DNA from 3 places in the Citrobacter rodentium NBRC 105723 genome. Region 3 is predicted to be linked to each of the others. Evidence: predicted binding sites of a transcription regulator. Region 3 holds the regulator's gene; each other region holds the start of a gene.

Region 1 (5,825 bases), 410 kb from region 3:
TCACGGCACCAATGCGAACTTCGGCATCGGCCTGCGCGTAAGCCACGGCTGCGTGCGCCTGCGTAATGATGACATTAAGTTCCTGTTCGAAAACGTACCTGTCGGCACCCGCGTACAGTTTATCGATGAGCCGGTAAAAGCCACTACCGAACCGGATGGCAGCCGCTACATTGAAGTGCATAACCCGCTGTCGACCACTGAAGAACAGTTCGAAGGCGGCGAGATCGTGCCGATTACGCTGACGAAAACGGTTAAGAGCGTCACCGATCAGGCCGACGTTGACCAGGCCGTAGTGGAACAGGCAATTCAGAGCCGTTCCGGGATGCCGGTTCGTCTGAACTGATTATCTGACAGCGCCGGGTAGCGGCTTACGCCTTACCCGGCCTGCAGTACCCGCACAGCAGGCCCGATAAGCGCCAATCACAGCACCCGCAGCAGTCCGTACCCTACCACCCCCACCCATATCAGCATCGGCAGCGAATAAAGGTGAAAGCGCCACCAGATGCGTCGATCGTTCGCCATTCGCAGAGCAATCAGATTCGCCAGTGAACCGGGCAGCAACCCAAAGCCGCCGACGTTGACCGCCCAGGCCAGCAGCATGGTCGGCGGAACGTAATTCAGCAGTAAAATGGTGCCAGGCACGTTGCTGATAAATTGCGACAGGCCGATCGCCGTCAGCCACAGCTCCGGTTGCGTAAGCCCGCCAACCTGATTTAACGCGCCCTGCAACGCCGGAAGCTGGATCAGCAAATGGACGTCGATAAACATCGCCATAAACACCAGCAACAGCGTCCAGTCCACGTTCAGCACCACGCGACGCGCCAGTAGCAGGAAGCCCAGCGTCACGATCGCCAGACCGGCAAGCTCCTGTTTCAGCTCCAGCGCCGTCAGAAAGACGATATACAGCCCCAGGCAGCTCCACACCAGCCGCGGCTGCCACTGCGGGGCGCGCGTTCCGGTATGATAGACGAGCGGCTTAGCGGGGAAACACAGCCAGCACATTATCAGCAGCGTCAGCATCATGGCGGCGGCAAGCGGGGCCATCTGCGCGATAAACGCCGCAAAGGAGAGCCCCGATCGCCCCCACAGCAGTATATTTTGCGGGTTGCCGATGGGCGTCAGCAGCGAACCGGCGTTAACCGCCAGCGCCTCAAAGATAATCAGCCGGTTGACCGGAATGGCGCACAGCTTCTTCAGAGTGATGGTGAGCGGAACCACGATAAACAGCGCAACGTCATTGGTCAGGAAGGTGGAAAGCAGCGCCGCCGCCAGCACCATAAACATCGCCAGACGGCGCTCGCTGGCAAAACGGCGGACCATTTTGCGCCCCAGCACGTCGAAATAACCGCTCAGCTCCACGCCTTTGGTGAGCAACATCAGGCCGCTCAGGGTAATGATCGTATGCCAGTCAATCGCCGCGGGCCAGCTCTGCGGCCGGAACGGAACGAACAGGCTTAATCCCGCGCCCACAATGAGCAACAGATGGAAAAAACGGTCGCGTTTCAGCGCCCGAAAGAAAGGCAGGCTCATTCAGATAACGTTCCGTGCTGCTGCGTAAACGCGCGGAACGCGTCCAGCGTCTCCTGGCTCACGTGGTGCTCCATCCCTTCCGCATCGCGACGGGCGATTTCCGCACTGACGCCCAGCACCAGCAGGAAGTTTTCGACAATCTGATGGCGTTCACGGCTCTCCTGCGCCAGTTTCTCCCCTTCCGGGGTTAAAAAGACGCCGCGCCAGGGGATCATTTCGATTAGCCCCACCGAGGCCAGCCGCTTAAGCATCTTCGCCACCGTGGGCTGGGACACGCCCAGACGCGCCGCCATATCCACCTGGCGCGCTTCGCCGACCTCCCGAATTAAATCGGAAATTAACTCCACATAATCGTCGATCAGTTCGCGGCGGTGTGCCTCCCTGACCTGACGAAACCCTTCGACATGTTCCTCAACGTTCACTAACTGCGTCACTTTTTTTGTTGTTGGCGTACCTGCGCGACGACTCATTCTGCTTCCTCATTCCTGTGACGCATTGACCGCATCGTTCTGGAGAGCGTTTATTGTAAACCAGAGTTGTCGTGGCACAAAAAATTAACGTTTTAGCAATAGCTATATAATATAGCCTGTGCTATATCTGTATGTAATGCAGGCGCCTTTCATGGATCGAAGGGATCGAATGTCAGGAGGTCAATATGAATGAGTTCAAGAGGTGTATGCGCGTGTTCAGTCACTCTCCCTTTAAAGTCAGGTTAATGCTGCTCTCGATGCTGTGCGATATGATCAACAGCAAACCCGAGCAGGATAAACCGGCAGAAAAATAACACGGCGTCGCGGGACGCCGCTTCATCCGGCGGTCATTTTTGCCGCTTACCGGGCGCTGCGCGCCAGAATAGCCCTTCTTTTTGTCGGATTTGCTGACTTCTTCGCAAAACAAATTATTACTGCCGGTTGACCTAATCATTCACACGCTCTATCTTCTTGCAGCCCTGCCTATATTGCGGCTCGCAGATGCGGACCTCTTTCCCTCTTTACGCGCACTCAGCAGGCGATGACCCTTGGCGCCAGGGTAAGCACATGGCGTTTTTGTGATAGTGGCTTATGAATTTAACCCTCAAAGAATCCCTTATTGCGCGCAGTCGGGCCATCAGCCCGTGGACTGGTTTCTATTTTTTGCAGTCGTTACTGATAAATCTGGCGCTGGGCTATCCCTTTAGTCTGCTGTATACCGCCGCCTTTACCTGTCTTTTGCTGCTGCTGTGGCGCACCGCGCCTCGCGCGCAAAAAGTGCTGACGGGGCTCTGTTCGCTTACCGCGGCGCTCTATTTTCCGTTCGGCCAGGCCTACGGCGCGCCCAACTTTAATACCCTGCTGGCGCTGCACTCGACGAATATGGAGGAGTCGACGGAGATCCTCACCATCTTCCCGTGGTACAGCTACCTGGTGGGACTGTTCATCTTTGCGCTTGGGATTATTGCCGTGCGCCGTCGCCAGGAAGCGGTAAAACCGCGCTGGAACCGGTATGACAGCCTGTGCCTGCTGTTCAGCGTGGCCGCTTTTTTCGTCGCCCCCATCCAGAATCTGGCGTGGGGCGGCGTGTTCAAGCTGCAGGATACCGGCTATCCGGTCTTCCGCTTCGCAAAAGATATCATCGTCAATAACAACGAAGTGATTGATGAGCAGGCGCGCATGGCGATGCTCGCCGGTATGAAAGACACCTGGACCGTCACCGCCGTGAAGCCGAAGTATCACACCTATGTGGTAGTGATTGGCGAAAGCGCCCGACGCGACGCGCTGGGGGCCTTTGGCGGCCACTGGGACAACACGCCCTTTGCCAGCAGCGTCAACGGATACCTGTTTATGGACTACGTTGCCGCCAGCGGCTCCACGCAAAAATCGCTGGACCTGACCCTCAACCGGGTGGTGGAGGGCAAGCCGCAGTATCAGGATAACTTTGTCACGCTGGCAAACCGCGCCGGTTTCCAGACCTGGTGGTTCTCCAATCAGGGACAAATCGGCGAATATGACACCGCCATCGCCAGCATCGCCAGACGCGCCGACGAGGTGCAGTTCCTGAAAAGCGGCGATTTCGAAGCGGATAAGAATACCGAAGACAGCGCCCTGCTGAAACTGACCGCCCAAGTGCTGGCGAGCGAACGCAGCCAGCCGCAGCTGATTGTCCTGCATTTAATGGGCTCTCACCCGCAGGCCTGCGACCGCACGCACGGGAAGTACGAGACATTTGTGCAGTCGAAGGAAACCTCATGCTATCTCTACACCATGACGCAAACCGACGATCTGCTGCGTCAGCTGTACGATCAGTTACGCAACAGCGGAGACAGTTTTTCTCTGGTCTACTTCTCCGATCACGGTCTGGCCTTTAAAGAACGCGGGAAGGAAGTGCAATATCTGGCGCACGACGATCGGTTCCAGCAAAATTTCCAGGTGCCGTTTATGGTGCTCTCCAGCGATGACAAAGCGCATAAGTTGATTAACGCCCGCCGTTCAGCCAATGACTTCCTGAGCTTTTTCTCACAGTGGACGGGGATTCGCGCGAAAGAGATAAAGAACCGCTACCGTTTTATTTCCGGACAGAAAACCGGGCCGGTCTACATCACCAACTTCAAATTGCAGCAGGTGGACTATAACCATCTGGGGACAGACATTTTCTCGACGAAGTAAACCCAGCAGTCAGGCTACAGGCATAAAAAAAATCCGCCCCGAAAGGCGGATTTTTTACATCACCGGAGTGATTAGAAGCGGTAACCTACGCCGGCAATCCAGGTGCCAACATCAACGTTACGAATACGGCTCTGCTCGTAGGAGAAGTCCAGAGCGACGTTTTCGATCGGGTTGAACTGCAGGCCCGCACCGTAAGAGAAACCGTAGTCGCTGGTGTCATCTTTGTAGCCAGGGTAGTTAGTCTGCTGGAATTTACCGTAGCCAACACCCACTACACCGTAGATGCTTGCCCAGTCGTTCAGACGGAAAGCCGGACCAGCGGTGAGGCCGTAGTACTGAGATTTGTTGTAATCGCCCGCACCGTTAGTACGATCTTTTTCGGTGTAGGTGAAGGAGCCGATTACGCCCAGCGGGTTGTTGTCCTGCTCATAGCGATACTTCAGGTTAAAACCGTTCATTTTGTTCGCTACGCCCTGAGCATCGCTCTGAGCATAACCACCGGAAACGGTAGAAGTCGCAGCGGTAGCGGAACCTGCGGTGAAAGCCAGAACAGCGGCCAGTGCTGAAAGACATGCAATTTTTTTCATAACCACCTCAAATGTGCTTCAAATAAGTCCTAAGTTTTAAATATATCAAAAATTGATGGGAAACTCTTTGCGATTCGCGATGTCTAACGGGCCATTTCATGTAACAGAACGTTTCCACAGCCCGCTATCTCTTTCATATAACATCACTTTTCCGGAGATTCAGCACATTATTACGCGCATAACAACGGACATTCATCCAGATTATTCCTAATCACACAGCTTATTAATCCATCAATCCGGGGGCATTTTACGGCTTTACGGCAATTTTTTTCAACAAATACTCAACCGGCAAGGGTTATTTCCATTACACTGCCTCTTTTACTTTTCTATACACTCAATCGACAGACTGGCGGACAGTCAGGCGCAGGCATTGAGTGGCTGAACATGCATTGTCAGGAGAACGGATGCCAGGGTCGTCACGCAAAATTCCCGTATGGTTGCCTATTTTAGTCTTACTTATCGCCATGTGCTCAATTCAGAGCGGCGCTTCGCTGGCAAAATCACTGTTTCCTCTGGTGGGCGCACCCGGCGTTACGGCGCTGCGCCTGGCGCTGGGCACGCTTATTCTGGTTATCTTTTTTAAACCCTGGCGCCTGCGCTTCGCCAGAGAGCAGCGGCTGCCGTTGCTCTTTTATGGCCTGTCGCTGGGCGGCATGAACTATCTGTTCTATCTGTCGATTCAGACAGTACCGCTGGGGATCGCCGTCGCCCTTGAATTTACCGGGCCGCTGGCGGTCGCGCTGTTTGCTTCCCGGCGGCCAATCGATTTTATCTGGGTGGTGCTGGCGGTGCTGGGGCTGTGGTTCCTGTTGCCGCTGGGTCAGGACGTCTCGCACGTCGATCTGGCGGGCGCCGCAATGGCGCTGGGCGCTGGCGCCTGCTGGGCTATCTATATTCTCTGCGGCCAGCGCGCCGGAGCGGAACACGGCCCGGCAACCGTTGCGGTCGGCTCGCTCATTGCCGCCATTATTTTCGTTCCGCTGGGCGCGGCGCAGGCTGGCGAAGCACTCTGGCACTGGTCGGTCATTCCGCTGGGGCTGGCCGTCGCGGTGTTATCCACCGCCCT
Region 2 (5,825 bases), 1.6 Mb from region 3:
CTGCAACAGCGCCAGCGCAATCACCCCGGCCCAACCGGAGAAGTGCTCCATCTGCGCCACCACGATGGTGTAGACAAACAGACCGACCACGATAGACGGCGCGGAAAGCAGGATGTCGTTGATAAAGCGAATCACTTCGGCAAGCCAGGATTTACGGCCATATTCGGCAAGATAAATCCCCGCCATGATCCCCAGCGGCGTACCGAACACGGTCGCCCAGAGGATCAGCAGGCCGCTGCCCGCCAGAGCGTTCGCCAGCCCGCCGCCCGCGGTGTTCGGCGGCGGCGTCATTTCGGTAAACAACGCCAGTGACATTCCGTCGATGCCACGCGTAATGGTGGACATCAGGATCCAGATAAGCCAGAACAGACCAAACGCCATCGTCGCCATCGAGAGCGTCAGGGCGATGCGGTTCTTCAGACGGCGACGCGCCTGCATTTTGCGGCGAGACTCCGCCAGCGCTGCGGTATTTTGCATATCAAGCGTAGCCATTAGCGCGTCCCCTCGTTCTTCGCAAGGCGCATAATCATAAACTTAGACGCCGCCAACACGATAAAGGTAATCACGAACAGAATCAGCCCCAGCTCCATCAGCGCCGCAACGTGCAGACCGGACTCCGCTTCGGCAAATTCGTTAGCCAGCGCCGAGGTGATGCTGTTGCCCGGCATGTACAGAGAAGCGCTGTCGAGCTGGTAGGTGTTGCCGATGATAAAGGTCACCGCCATCGTTTCCCCCAGCGCGCGCCCCAGACCCAGCATAATGCCGCCAATGACCCCATTTTTGGTGAACGGAAGGACGATACGCCAGATAACTTCCCAGGTGGTGCAGCCGATGCCGTAGGCCGACTCTTTCATCATCACCGGGGTTTGCTCAAACACATCACGCATAACCGCGGCGATGTACGGAATGATCATAATAGCGAGGATCACCCCAGCCGCCAGAATCCCGATACCAAACGCCGGGCCGGAGAACAGAGCGCCGACAAACGGAATACTGGAAAGAATATTGCCGACCGGCTCCTGAAAGTAAGTGGCGAACAGCGGGGCGAAAATAAACAGGCCCCACATGCCGTAAACGATGCTGGGAATCGCCGCCAGCAGTTCGATAGCGATACCCAGCGGGCGACGCAGCCAGCCCGGCGCGAGTTCAGTCAGAAACAGCGCAATGCCGAAGCTCACCGGAACGGCGATCAGCAGGGCGATAAAAGAGGTCACCAGCGTGCCGTAGATGGGCACCAGCGCGCCGTAGATATCGTTCGGCGCGTCCCACTCTTTGGTCCACAGGAACGAGAAGCCAAACTTCTCAATGCTCGGCCAGGAGGAGATGACGAGAGAGACAATAATGCCGCCCAGCATCAATAGCACAATCAGCGCAGCCAGTTTTACCAGCGCGCTGAATATCATGTCACCCTTTTTACCCGGTGGGTTAAAAGCAGGCTTGGTTGCAGCCATAAATCACTCTTTAAGTTTGGGCCTGGAAGCGCGCATTTTATCGTGCTTCCAGACTAACGTAATGCCATACCCTAAATAATGCGAGTTGCAGGAACCGTAGGGCGGATAAGCGTAGCGCCATCCGCCAACTCGTTAAAGATATCCTGTCAGTACAGCGCTTTACCGCTGCTGTCCTTCACGTTGGTCTTCCATGCCGCGCGGACCTGTTCAACCACGCTGTCCGGCAGGCTGGCGTAGTCCAGATCGTTCGCCTGTTTGCCGCCGTTTTTGTATGCCCAGTCGAAGAATTTCAGCACTTCAGCGCCCTGCTCAGGTTTCTTCTGCTCTTTGTGCACCAGGATGAAGGTGGTAGAGGTAATCGGCCACACATCGTCACCTTTCTGGTTGGTCAGGTCCTGAGCGAAGGATTTGCTCCAGTCTGCGCCTTTCGCCGCGTTGGAGAAGCTCTCTTCCGTCGGGCTAACCGGTTTGCCATCGGCAGAGATCAGTTTGGTATAGGCCAGATTGTTCTGTTTGGCGTAAGCGTACTCAACGTAGCCGATAGAGCCTGGCAGACGCTGAACGAATACCGCGATACCGTCGTTACCTTTACCGCCCAGACCGGTCGGCCAGTTAACGGTAGAGCCAGCCCCTACTTTGGTTTTCCACTCTTCATTCACTTTCGCCAGGTAGCTGGTGAAGACAAAAGAGGTGCCGGAACCGTCGGCGCGACGCACCACCGCGATATTCTGCGCAGGCAGTTTCAGGCCAGGATTCAGTCTGGTGATGGCTTCATCATCCCACTTCTTGATTTTGCCGAGGTAGATATCGCCCAGGGTTTTACCGTCCAGCACCAGTTCGCCCGATTTCAGCCCCGGAATGTTTACCGCCAGCACCACGCCGCCGATGACGGTCGGGAACTGGAACAGCCCTTCCTGGTTCAGTTTTTCGTCAGATAACGGTGCATCAGATGCGCCGAAATCAACGGTGTTTGCCGTAATCTGTTTAACACCGCCGGAGGAGCCGATACCCTGGTAGTTAACTTTGCTACCAGTCTCTTTCTGATAGGTATCCGCCCATTTGGCATACACTGGCGCAGGAAAAGTTGCACCTGCACCTGTCAGGCTTGCTGCTGCGAATACAGAGAAAGCGCTCATGGATAAGGTCGCGGCGACAACAGTTGCGACAGTGGTACGCATAACTTTCATAATGTCTCCTGCACGATTTTCGTAAACCATTGTTTGAGTTGCTACGTTGAGCAAAATAGGACAAACAGGTGACAGTTAAATGTACGAAATATGACAGTTTTATGACAATGAAAACTTCACTTTAGAACAGGGAAATAAAGCATTAATTTTCATAAAGTTATCGATATATGTGACGCTGGTTTTACAGAAAGATTTCCTTTTTTTGACACGGTAAAAGTAGCAGAAGAGCGCGTTTTGTGACATTCAAACGGCGGGAGGGGGGATTAAAAAAAGCCCCGCTTTCGCAGTAATGCCGATCAGTTAAGGATCGGTTGACCGATCCTTAATCTGCGGCACTATAACGGCTTCCACAACAGGGAGCCGTTTTCTTATGCCACTTCTCAATGACCTGCTCGATTTCAGCGACCATCCGCTGATGCCGCCCCCTTCTGCACAACTGTTTGCTCAGCATCTTCCCGTCGAATGGATACAACACTGCCTGACTCTTTCTGCACATGCGACCGTTCGCCGCCGTCGTTTACCTGGCGACATGGTTATCTGGATGGTCGTGGCTATGGCCTTCTTCCGTAATGAGTCGATTACCGATGTGGTTCGTCGTCTGAACCTGAGCGCGGATGGTGAAGCGGGGATGAACCTGCTGGCCCGCAGCGCTGTCACCCAGGCGCGTCAGCGCGTGGGTGCTGCACCGGTGGAATGGCTTTTCCGCCAGACCGCGCAGACATGGGGAACTGAGCGTTACCAGAAAGATGACTGGCATGGCCTGCAACTTTTTGCCATCGATGGCGCACAGTTCAGGACACCTGATGAACCTGAGCTGCGTGAACATTATGGCTCTGCCAACACATCCACTGAGCGGCAAAGCGCATACCCGGTAATGCGTCTGGTGGCTTTAATGAACCTGGGTAGTCACATTCTGCTGGATGCCGCGACCGCGCCTTACCGACGGAGCGAAACCCTGCTGGCCCACTCAATGCTCGTCACCATTCCGGATAACTCCATTACGCTGTTTGACAAGCTGTTCTACAGCGCAGACCTGTTGCTGTCGCTGAACCGGCAGGGTTGTAACCGCCACTGGCTGCTGCCCGCCTGGAAGAATATCGCAGCAGAAACGGAAGAAAGTTACGGTCCCGGAGACCGGCTTCTGAAACTGAAAGTGTCACCACAGGCAAGGAAAAAGAATCCTTCGCTGCCGGAATACTGGTATGCGCGGGCGGTAACTTATGAACTGAACGGAGTGGAAAAAACGGTCCTGACGTCACTTCAGGCAGACCGTTATAAGGCCAGAGAGGTGGCAGAGCTTTATCACTCAAGATGGGAAATCGAAGTCGGGTTCAGAAACCTGAAAAGCAGCCTGCTGAATAACGCTCTGGTACTGAGAAGCCGGAAGGTTGAGTTGCTGGAACAGGAGGTGTGGGGCATGTTGCTGGCTTATAATCTGATACGGCGTGAGGCAACAAAAGCAACGGAGAAACACAAAAAAGCGGCGTCGGAAATCAGCTTTAAGTTCGCGTTCCAGTTTATCGCCACAGAAATGATAGTGCTGGGAAATACGGTGTCACCGGGGACCATCCCGAAACGGCTGGAGCATCTGCGGGGGGCTCTGGAAGCGGTGTTCATAACAAAACGCCCCCGACCATCAAGGCCGAGGGCGGTTAAGATATCAAAAACCCGTTATCCGGTGAAACGCAATGCCGCACCGCTTAAGTGAACGGCATTACGCTTTCGCAGGGCATTTTGCGTATTACTCAACGGTAACCGATTTTGCCAGGTTACGCGGCTGGTCCACATCGGTGCCTTTAATCAGCGCCACGTGGTACGCCAGCAGTTGCAGCGGTACGGTATAGAAGATCGGGGCAATGACTTCCTCAACGTGCGGCATCTCAATGATGTGCATGTTGTCGCTGCTGACAAAACCGGCATCCTGGTCGGCAAAGACATACAGCTGGCCGCCGCGGGCGCGTACCTCTTCGATGTTGGATTTCAGTTTTTCCAGCAGTTCGTTGTTCGGCGCAACGACGATAACCGGCATATCGGCATCAATCAGCGCCAGCGGACCGTGCTTCAGCTCGCCTGCCGCATAGGCTTCCGCGTGAATGTATGAGATCTCTTTCAGCTTCAGCGCGCCTTCCAGCGCGATCGGGTACTGATCGCCACGACCGAGGAACAGAGCGTGATGCTTGTCAGAGAAGTCTTCGGCAAGTTGTTCAATGCGTTTGTCCTGAGAAAGCATCTGCTCAATACGACTCGGCAGCGCCTGCAGACCGTGAACGATATCATGCTCAATCGACGCATCCAGCCCCTTCAGACGCGCCAGTTTCGCCACCAGCATCAGCAGAACGGTCAGCTGGGTGGTGAACGCTTTGGTCGACGCCACGCCGATTTCAGTGCCGGCATTGGTCATCATCGCCAGATCCGACTCACGCACCAGCGACGACCCCGGCACGTTGCAAATAGCCAACGAACCGAGATACCCCAGCTCTTTCGACAAACGCAGGCCAGCCAGCGTATCCGCCGTTTCACCAGACTGCGACAGCGTGATCATCAGGCTGTTGCGACGCACTGCGGATTTGCGGTAGCGAAATTCGGAGGCGATCTCCACATCGCACGGAATGCCCGCCAGCGACTCAAACCAGTAACGGGATACCATCCCGGAATTGTAAGAGGTGCCGCAGGCGATGATCTGGATGTGCTCAACCTGTGACAGCAGCTCGTTGGCTTTCGGTCCCAGCTCGCTTAAATCCACTTCGCCGTGGCTGATGCGCCCGGTGAGGGTGTTTTTAATCGCGTTCGGCTGTTCGTAGATCTCTTTCTGCATATAGTGGCGGTAAATGCCTTTATCGCCTGCGTCATATTGCAGATTTGATTCGATATCCTGACGCTTCACCTCCGCGCCGGATTTATCGAAGATAGAGACCGTACGACGCGTCACTTCCGCGATATCGCCTTCTTCAAGGAAGATAAAGCGACGGGTGACCGGCAGTAGCGCCAGCTGATCGGAAGCAATAAAGTTTTCGCCCATGCCGAGGCCAATGACCAGCGGGCTGCCTGAGCGCGCCGCCAGCAACGTATCCGGCTGGCGGGTATCCATGATTACCGTGCCGTATGCGCCGCGCAGCTGCGGGATCGCCCGCAGTACCGCTTCACGCAGCGTACCGCCCTGCTCCAGCTCCCAGTGCACTAAGTGAGC
Region 3 (5,825 bases):
ATAAAAACGTTCGGTCAGCCGCGGAAGATGCTCCGCCGCAATCCCCGGCCCGTTATCCTCAATGCTGAATTCCGCGCCGTGCGGCACCGCGCGCCAGCACACGGTGATATGGGTGCCTTCAGGCGTATGGTTGACGGCGTTATACACCAGGTTTGAAATGGCGCTACGCAACTGCTCTTCGTTACCCAGGACTTTCAGCTGATTATCGATGTCAAAGCTGAAGGTGTGCTTTTGCTGGCTGAGCGTCTGCGCTTCGCGCTCCACCATGTGCAGCATCATCGGCACATCGACCTGTTCATTAAGCAGCAATACCGGCGAGGCTTCTATCTTCGACAGGGTCAGCAACTGCTTCACCAGCCCCTCCATACGGAAAGTCTGCTCCCGCATCGTCAATAGCGCTTTCTCACGCGTGCTCCCTTCCAGCGGCTGCTCGTGCATCATTTCAAGATAGCCCTGCAACACGGTAAGCGGAGTGCGCAGCTCGTGGCTGACGTTGGCGAAGAAGTTACGTCTTGCCCCCTCAAGCTGGTGCATCTGGGTCACGTCGCGGGCAACCATCAGCAGCTGCTTGTCGGTGTAGGGCATCACGCGAATCTCCAGATGCCGCCCGGTATTGAGCACCAGATTTAACGGTCGGCTGAAATCGCGGGTTTTCAGATACTGGGTAAACTCCGGATAGCGCAGCAGGTTGAGGATGTTCTGCCCGTTATCGTCCGGCCAGCGTAAGCCCAGCAGCTGTTGCGCCAGGCCGTTACACCAGAAAATGCCGCCCTCTTCGGTGGTCAGCACCACCGCGTCCGGCAGCGATTCGGCTCCGCTGCGAAAGCGTTTGATCAAATTGCCCAGCTCGCGCCGACGCTTTTTGTTGCGCAGCTGCATCTGATGCAACCCGTACAACAGCGGCTCCCAGCTTCCGCGTCCCGGCGGCGGCGTCATGCTTCTGTCGACCCACAGCCACCAGGACAGGCGTAATAAATTCCAGAAATGCCAGATAAGCAGTCCCGTTACCGATGCCAGCAAAAACCACGGCAGGTAACCGAAAAAAGCGCTGAGGATAAAGGCCGGGATACAACACAGGATCAGTTCCAGCACCAGCCTCTTCCATGACAATCTTTCCAGCACGCGTCACACTCCATTAAAGCCCGACAACGCAGGCCAGGCTTAGCTAGTCATTCAGAAGCGGGTCGAAAAACGATACCCCGTACCACGCACCGTCTGAACCATACGATCGTGACCGCTGGTTTCCAGCGCTTTGCGCAGACGGCGAATATGCACATCGACCGTGCGATCCTCAACGTAGACGTTGGTGCCCCAGACGTGGTTCAGCAGCTGTTCACGGCTGTAAACGCGCTCCGGATGCGTCATAAAGAAGTGCAGCAGTTTAAATTCGGTCGGTCCCATGTCGAGCGGGTTGTCGCCGGTCATCACGCGATGCGAAGTCGGGTCCAGGCTCAGCCCCTGCATCTCAATCACCTCTTCCACCGCCATCGGTGAAATGCGGCGCATCACGGCCTTAATGCGCGCCACCAGCTCTTTCGGGGAGAAGGGTTTGGTAATATAGTCGTCCGCGCCGGTTTCCAGACCGCGAACGCGATCCTCTTCTTCGCCTCTGGCGGTAAGCATCACCACCGGAATATCGCGGGTCATCGCTTCACGCTTCAGATGTTTAATAAACTGTAGACCAGAACCGCCGGGCAACATCCAGTCGAGGAGGATCAGATCCGGCCAGGGTTCATTAAGTTGGTTCACCGCAGTGTCATAATCTTCGGCTTCGACAGGCTGAAAGCCATTTTGCTCGAGCACGAAGCAGACCATTTCGCGAATTGCAGCTTCATCCTCTACGACCAGAATACGTCTCGCCATGATTTACCCTGTTTTATTTAAATAGCCAGTCATCAATGCGGCGTCATTATGCGTCAGTTTTATGACAGATTTATGAAAAAGATAGCGCAGCCTGATGTCAGGTTGTTGATTTATTACAAGCCGCCCAGGAGATATTACCGTTCGTGACAGGGTATAATCCCCGTCACGCTTTTTCATCAGGGAACCGTTATGCGCCTCCTGCACACCTCTGACTGGCATCTGGGACAAAATTTTTACAGCAAAAGCCGCGCCGCGGAACATCAGGCCTTTCTCGACTGGCTGCTGAGCACGGCGACAGAACAGCAGGTGGACGCCATTATTGTCGCAGGCGACATTTTCGACACCGGTTCGCCGCCAAGCTACGCCCGCGAACTGTATAACCGGTTTGTCGTCAGGCTACAGCAAACGGGCTGCCATCTGGTGGTGCTGGCGGGCAATCATGACTCTGTCGCCACGCTCAACGAGTCCCGCGAGATTCTGGCGTTTCTGAATACCACCGTTGTCGCCAGCGCCGGTTGCGCGCCGCACATCCTGCATCGACGCGACGGCACGCCGGGCGCGGTACTGTGCCCGATACCGTTTTTACGCCCGCGTGACATTGTGACCAGTCAGGCGGGGCTAAGCGGCCAGGAAAAGCAGCAGCACCTGCTGAGCGCGATAACCGACTACTATCAGCAGCAGTATCATGAAGCCTGCGCGCTGCGCGGCGAACGCGCGCTGCCGATTATCGCCACCGGCCACCTGACCACCGTGGGCGCGAGTAAAAGCGACGCCGTACGCGACATTTACATCGGGACGCTGGATGCCTTTCCTGCGCAAAATTTCCCGCCTGCCGATTATATCGCCCTGGGCCATATCCACCGGGCGCAGAAAATTGGCGGCACAGAACATATCCGTTATTGCGGTTCCCCCATCGCCCTGAGCTTTGACGAGTGCGGTAAAAGCAAGTGCGTGCATCTGGTGAGCTTTGAAAACGGCAGGCTGATGAGCGTCGAAAGTCTCACCGTACCAATAACCCAGCCGCTGGCGGTGCTGAAAGGCGATCTTGCCGCTATTAGCGAACAGCTTGAGCAGTGGCGGGACAGCAGGCAGTCGCCGCCGGTCTGGCTGGATATCGAAATCACCACCGACGAGTATCTCCACGATATACAGCGCAAAATCCAGGCCCTGACCGAAACGCTGCCCGTCGAGGTGCTGTTGGTGCGCCGCAGCCGGGAGCAGCGCGAGAGCATGTTAAGCAGCGAACGACGTGAGACGCTGAGCGAACTGAGCGTCGACGAAGTCTTTGAACGCCGCCTGGCGCAGGTGGAGCTGGCAGAACCCCAGCGCCAGCGGCTGACCGCGCTGTTTCATACCACCGTACAGGCGCTCGCCGGGGAGGATGTCGCATGAAGATTCTCAGCCTGCGCCTGAAAAACCTTAACTCGCTGAAAGGGGAATGGAAGGTCGATTTTACGGCGGAGCCGTTCGCCAGCAACGGCCTGTTCGCCATCACCGGTCCGACAGGAGCCGGTAAAACCACCCTGCTCGACGCCATTTGCCTTGCGCTGTACCACAAGACGCCGCGTCTGAATACCGTTTCACAGTCGCAAAACGATCTGATGACCCGCGATACCGCCGAGTGCCTGGCGGAAGTGGAGTTTGAGGTCAAAGGCGACGCATATCGCGCATTCTGGAGCCAGAACCGCGCGCGCAACCAGGCGGACGGCAACCTGCAGGCGCCGCGGGTGGAGCTGGCGCGCTGCGCCGACGGCAAAATTCTTGCCGATAAGGTGAAAGATAAACTGGAGCTGACCGCCGAACTGACCGGACTGGACTATGGCCGCTTTACCCGCTCAATGCTGCTCTCCCAGGGACAGTTCGCCGCCTTCCTTAACGCGGAACCGAAAGAGCGCGCCGAACTGCTGGAGGAGCTGACCGGAACGGAGATTTACGGGCAAATCTCGGCGATGGTTTTCGAACAGCATAAGGCGGCGCGGAGCGAACTGGAGAAATTACAGGCGCAGGCCAGCAGCGTCGCGCTGTTAGCGCCAGAGGCAGTGCAGGCGCTGACAGACAGTTTGCAGGCGCTCACTGACGAAGAAAAGCAGTTGGCCGCCAGACAGCAGAGTGCGCAGCAGCAGTTGAACTGGCTGACGCGACAAAACGAACTTCAGACGCAGGCGCAGCACCGACAGCAGGCGCTGCTGGCGGCGCAGTCGGCGTTACAACAGGCGCAGCCACAGCTGGCGCCGCTCAGCCTGGCGCAGCCCGCCCGGGCATTGCGCCCGCTCTGGACGCGGCTTCAGGAGCAATCCGCGGCGGTTTCCCGCAGCCAACAGCAGATTAATGAAGTAAAGGCTCGCTTACAGAGCGCAACAACGCTTCGCAGCCGTATGCGCCGCGATGCCCAACAACAGACTGCCGCAATGCAGGCTGCCCGGCAGACTCTTGCCGCCTGGCTGCACGAACATGACCGGTTCCGCGTATGGCACAGTGAACTGGGCGGCTGGCGGGCCTTGTTCGCCCAGCAGGCCAGCGACGGCATTCAGCGGGACAGATGGCGGCAACGACTGGCGGCAGATACCCAAAAGCTGGCGGCGTTACCGGTGCTGACGCTGAATATGACGCCGGATGAAGTCGCCGTCGCGCTGGCGCAGCACGCCAGCCAGCGCCCGCTGCGCCAGCGTCTGCTTGCGCTCCACGGTCAGATCGCCCCCAGGCTTCAGCGTCTGGCGCAGCTTCAGGAGGTCCTTGCGCAGAGCAGGCAGGCGCTGGCGCAGCGCACGGCGTTACTGGAGGCGAAGCGCCAGCAATACAAAGAGAAAAACCAGCATTACCAGGACGTCAAAACCCTCTGCGAGCAGGAAGAACGGATAAAAGATCTTGAAAGCCAGCGCGCGCTGTTACAGTCCGGCCAGCCCTGTCCGCTCTGTGGCTCAACGTCGCACCCGGCGGTGGCGGCGTATCAGGCGCTTGAGCTTAGCGTCAATCAGGCGCGGCGGGATGCGCTGGAAAAAGAGGTCAAAACGCTGGCCGATGAAGGCGCGGCCCTGCGCGGACAGTGCGACGCGTTGCGCCAGCAGCTACAGCGCGACGAAAGCGAAGCGCAGGCGCTCGCTAAAGATGAGCAAGCGCTCACTGTCGAGTGGCAGGCGCTGATAAGCAACCTGAATATCACGCTGCAACCGCAGGATGATATTCAGCCCTGGCTGACGGCGCAGGAGGATCATGAGAAGCAGCTTTACCAGCTCAGCCAGCGCCATGATTTACAGGCGCAAATCGCCGCGCATCAACAGCAGGTGACGCAGTTCAGCCAGCAAATCGAACAGCGTCAGGCGACGCTGACAGCGCAACTGAGCCACTATGCCCTCAGCCTGCCGGAAGAAGGGGCGGAGGAGACCTGGTTAAGCGACCGCGCCGCAGAGGCGCAGACGTGGCAGCAAAAACAGGACGAGCTGAACGAACTGCAATCGCGTATCGCGCAGTTGGCCCCGCTGCTCGACACCCTGCCGGCTACCGACGCCGCCGCGGAAGATGGCGCGCCGGTGGCACTGGACAACTGGCGTCAGGTGCACGACGACTGCCTGTCGCTGCAAAGCCAGTTGCAGACGCTGCAACAGCAGGCGGTACTGGAGCAGCAGCGCGCCAGCGACGCGCAGGCGCAGTTTGCGGCGGCGCTGGAAAGCAGTATTTTTGCCGACCAGAGCGCGTTCCTCGCCGCGCTGCTGGATGACGAGGCCATCGCGCGCCTTGAGCAGCTCAGCCAGACGCTGGAAAGCCAGATCCAGCAGGCGCAAACGCTCGCCACCCAGAGCGCGCAGGCGCTGGCGGCCCATCAGCAACAGCCGCCTGGCTTTCTGGATTGCGCGCTGTCGGTTGAGGAGATCGCGCAGGCGCTCACCCTGCTCAACCAACAGCTGCGCGATAACGCCAGCCGTCAGGGTGAGATTCGCCAGCAGCTGAAGCAGGATGCGGACAAC

The links. The regulator PhoB, encoded in region 3, activates phosphate uptake and scavenging genes when phosphate is short. The targets are predictions, from matches to a motif close to CTGTCATAAAACTGNCNNAT.
Region 1: a site for PhoB is predicted at 2,566-2,585, ahead of K7R23_RS22380 (phosphoethanolamine transferase). Genes of this name have one in related genera too.
Region 2: a site for PhoB is predicted at 2,727-2,746, ahead of pstS (phosphate ABC transporter substrate-binding protein PstS). Genes of this name have one in related genera too.

Annotation. Positions count from the first base shown of each region.
Region 1 is NZ_CP082833.1:4,692,140-4,697,964, forward strand. Features, by position in the region: gene ldtB (L,D-transpeptidase) at 1-343, shown strand, start outside; gene K7R23_RS22365 (anion transporter) at 421-1,530, opposite strand; gene mntR (manganese-binding transcriptional regulator MntR) at 1,527-2,000, opposite strand; gene mntS (manganase accumulation protein MntS) at 2,186-2,314, shown strand; gene K7R23_RS22380 (phosphoethanolamine transferase) at 2,592-4,172, shown strand; gene ompX (outer membrane protein OmpX) at 4,244-4,759, opposite strand; partial or broken gene K7R23_RS22390 (hypothetical protein) at 4,815-4,877, opposite strand; gene rhtA (threonine/homoserine exporter RhtA) at 5,164-5,825, shown strand, end outside.
Region 2 is NZ_CP082833.1:1,347,234-1,353,058, forward strand. Features, by position in the region: gene pstA (phosphate ABC transporter permease PstA) at 1-492, opposite strand, end outside; gene pstC (phosphate ABC transporter permease PstC) at 492-1,451, opposite strand; gene pstS (phosphate ABC transporter substrate-binding protein PstS) at 1,598-2,638, opposite strand; gene K7R23_RS06370 (IS4-like element ISCro3 family transposase) at 3,009-4,346, shown strand; gene glmS (glutamine--fructose-6-phosphate transaminase (isomerizing)) at 4,380-5,825, opposite strand, start outside.
Region 3 is NZ_CP082833.1:5,099,820-5,105,644, forward strand. Features, by position in the region: gene phoR (phosphate regulon sensor histidine kinase PhoR) at 1-1,122, opposite strand, end outside; gene phoB (phosphate response regulator transcription factor PhoB) at 1,174-1,863, opposite strand; gene sbcD (exonuclease subunit SbcD) at 2,053-3,255, shown strand; gene sbcC (exonuclease subunit SbcC) at 3,252-5,825, shown strand, end outside.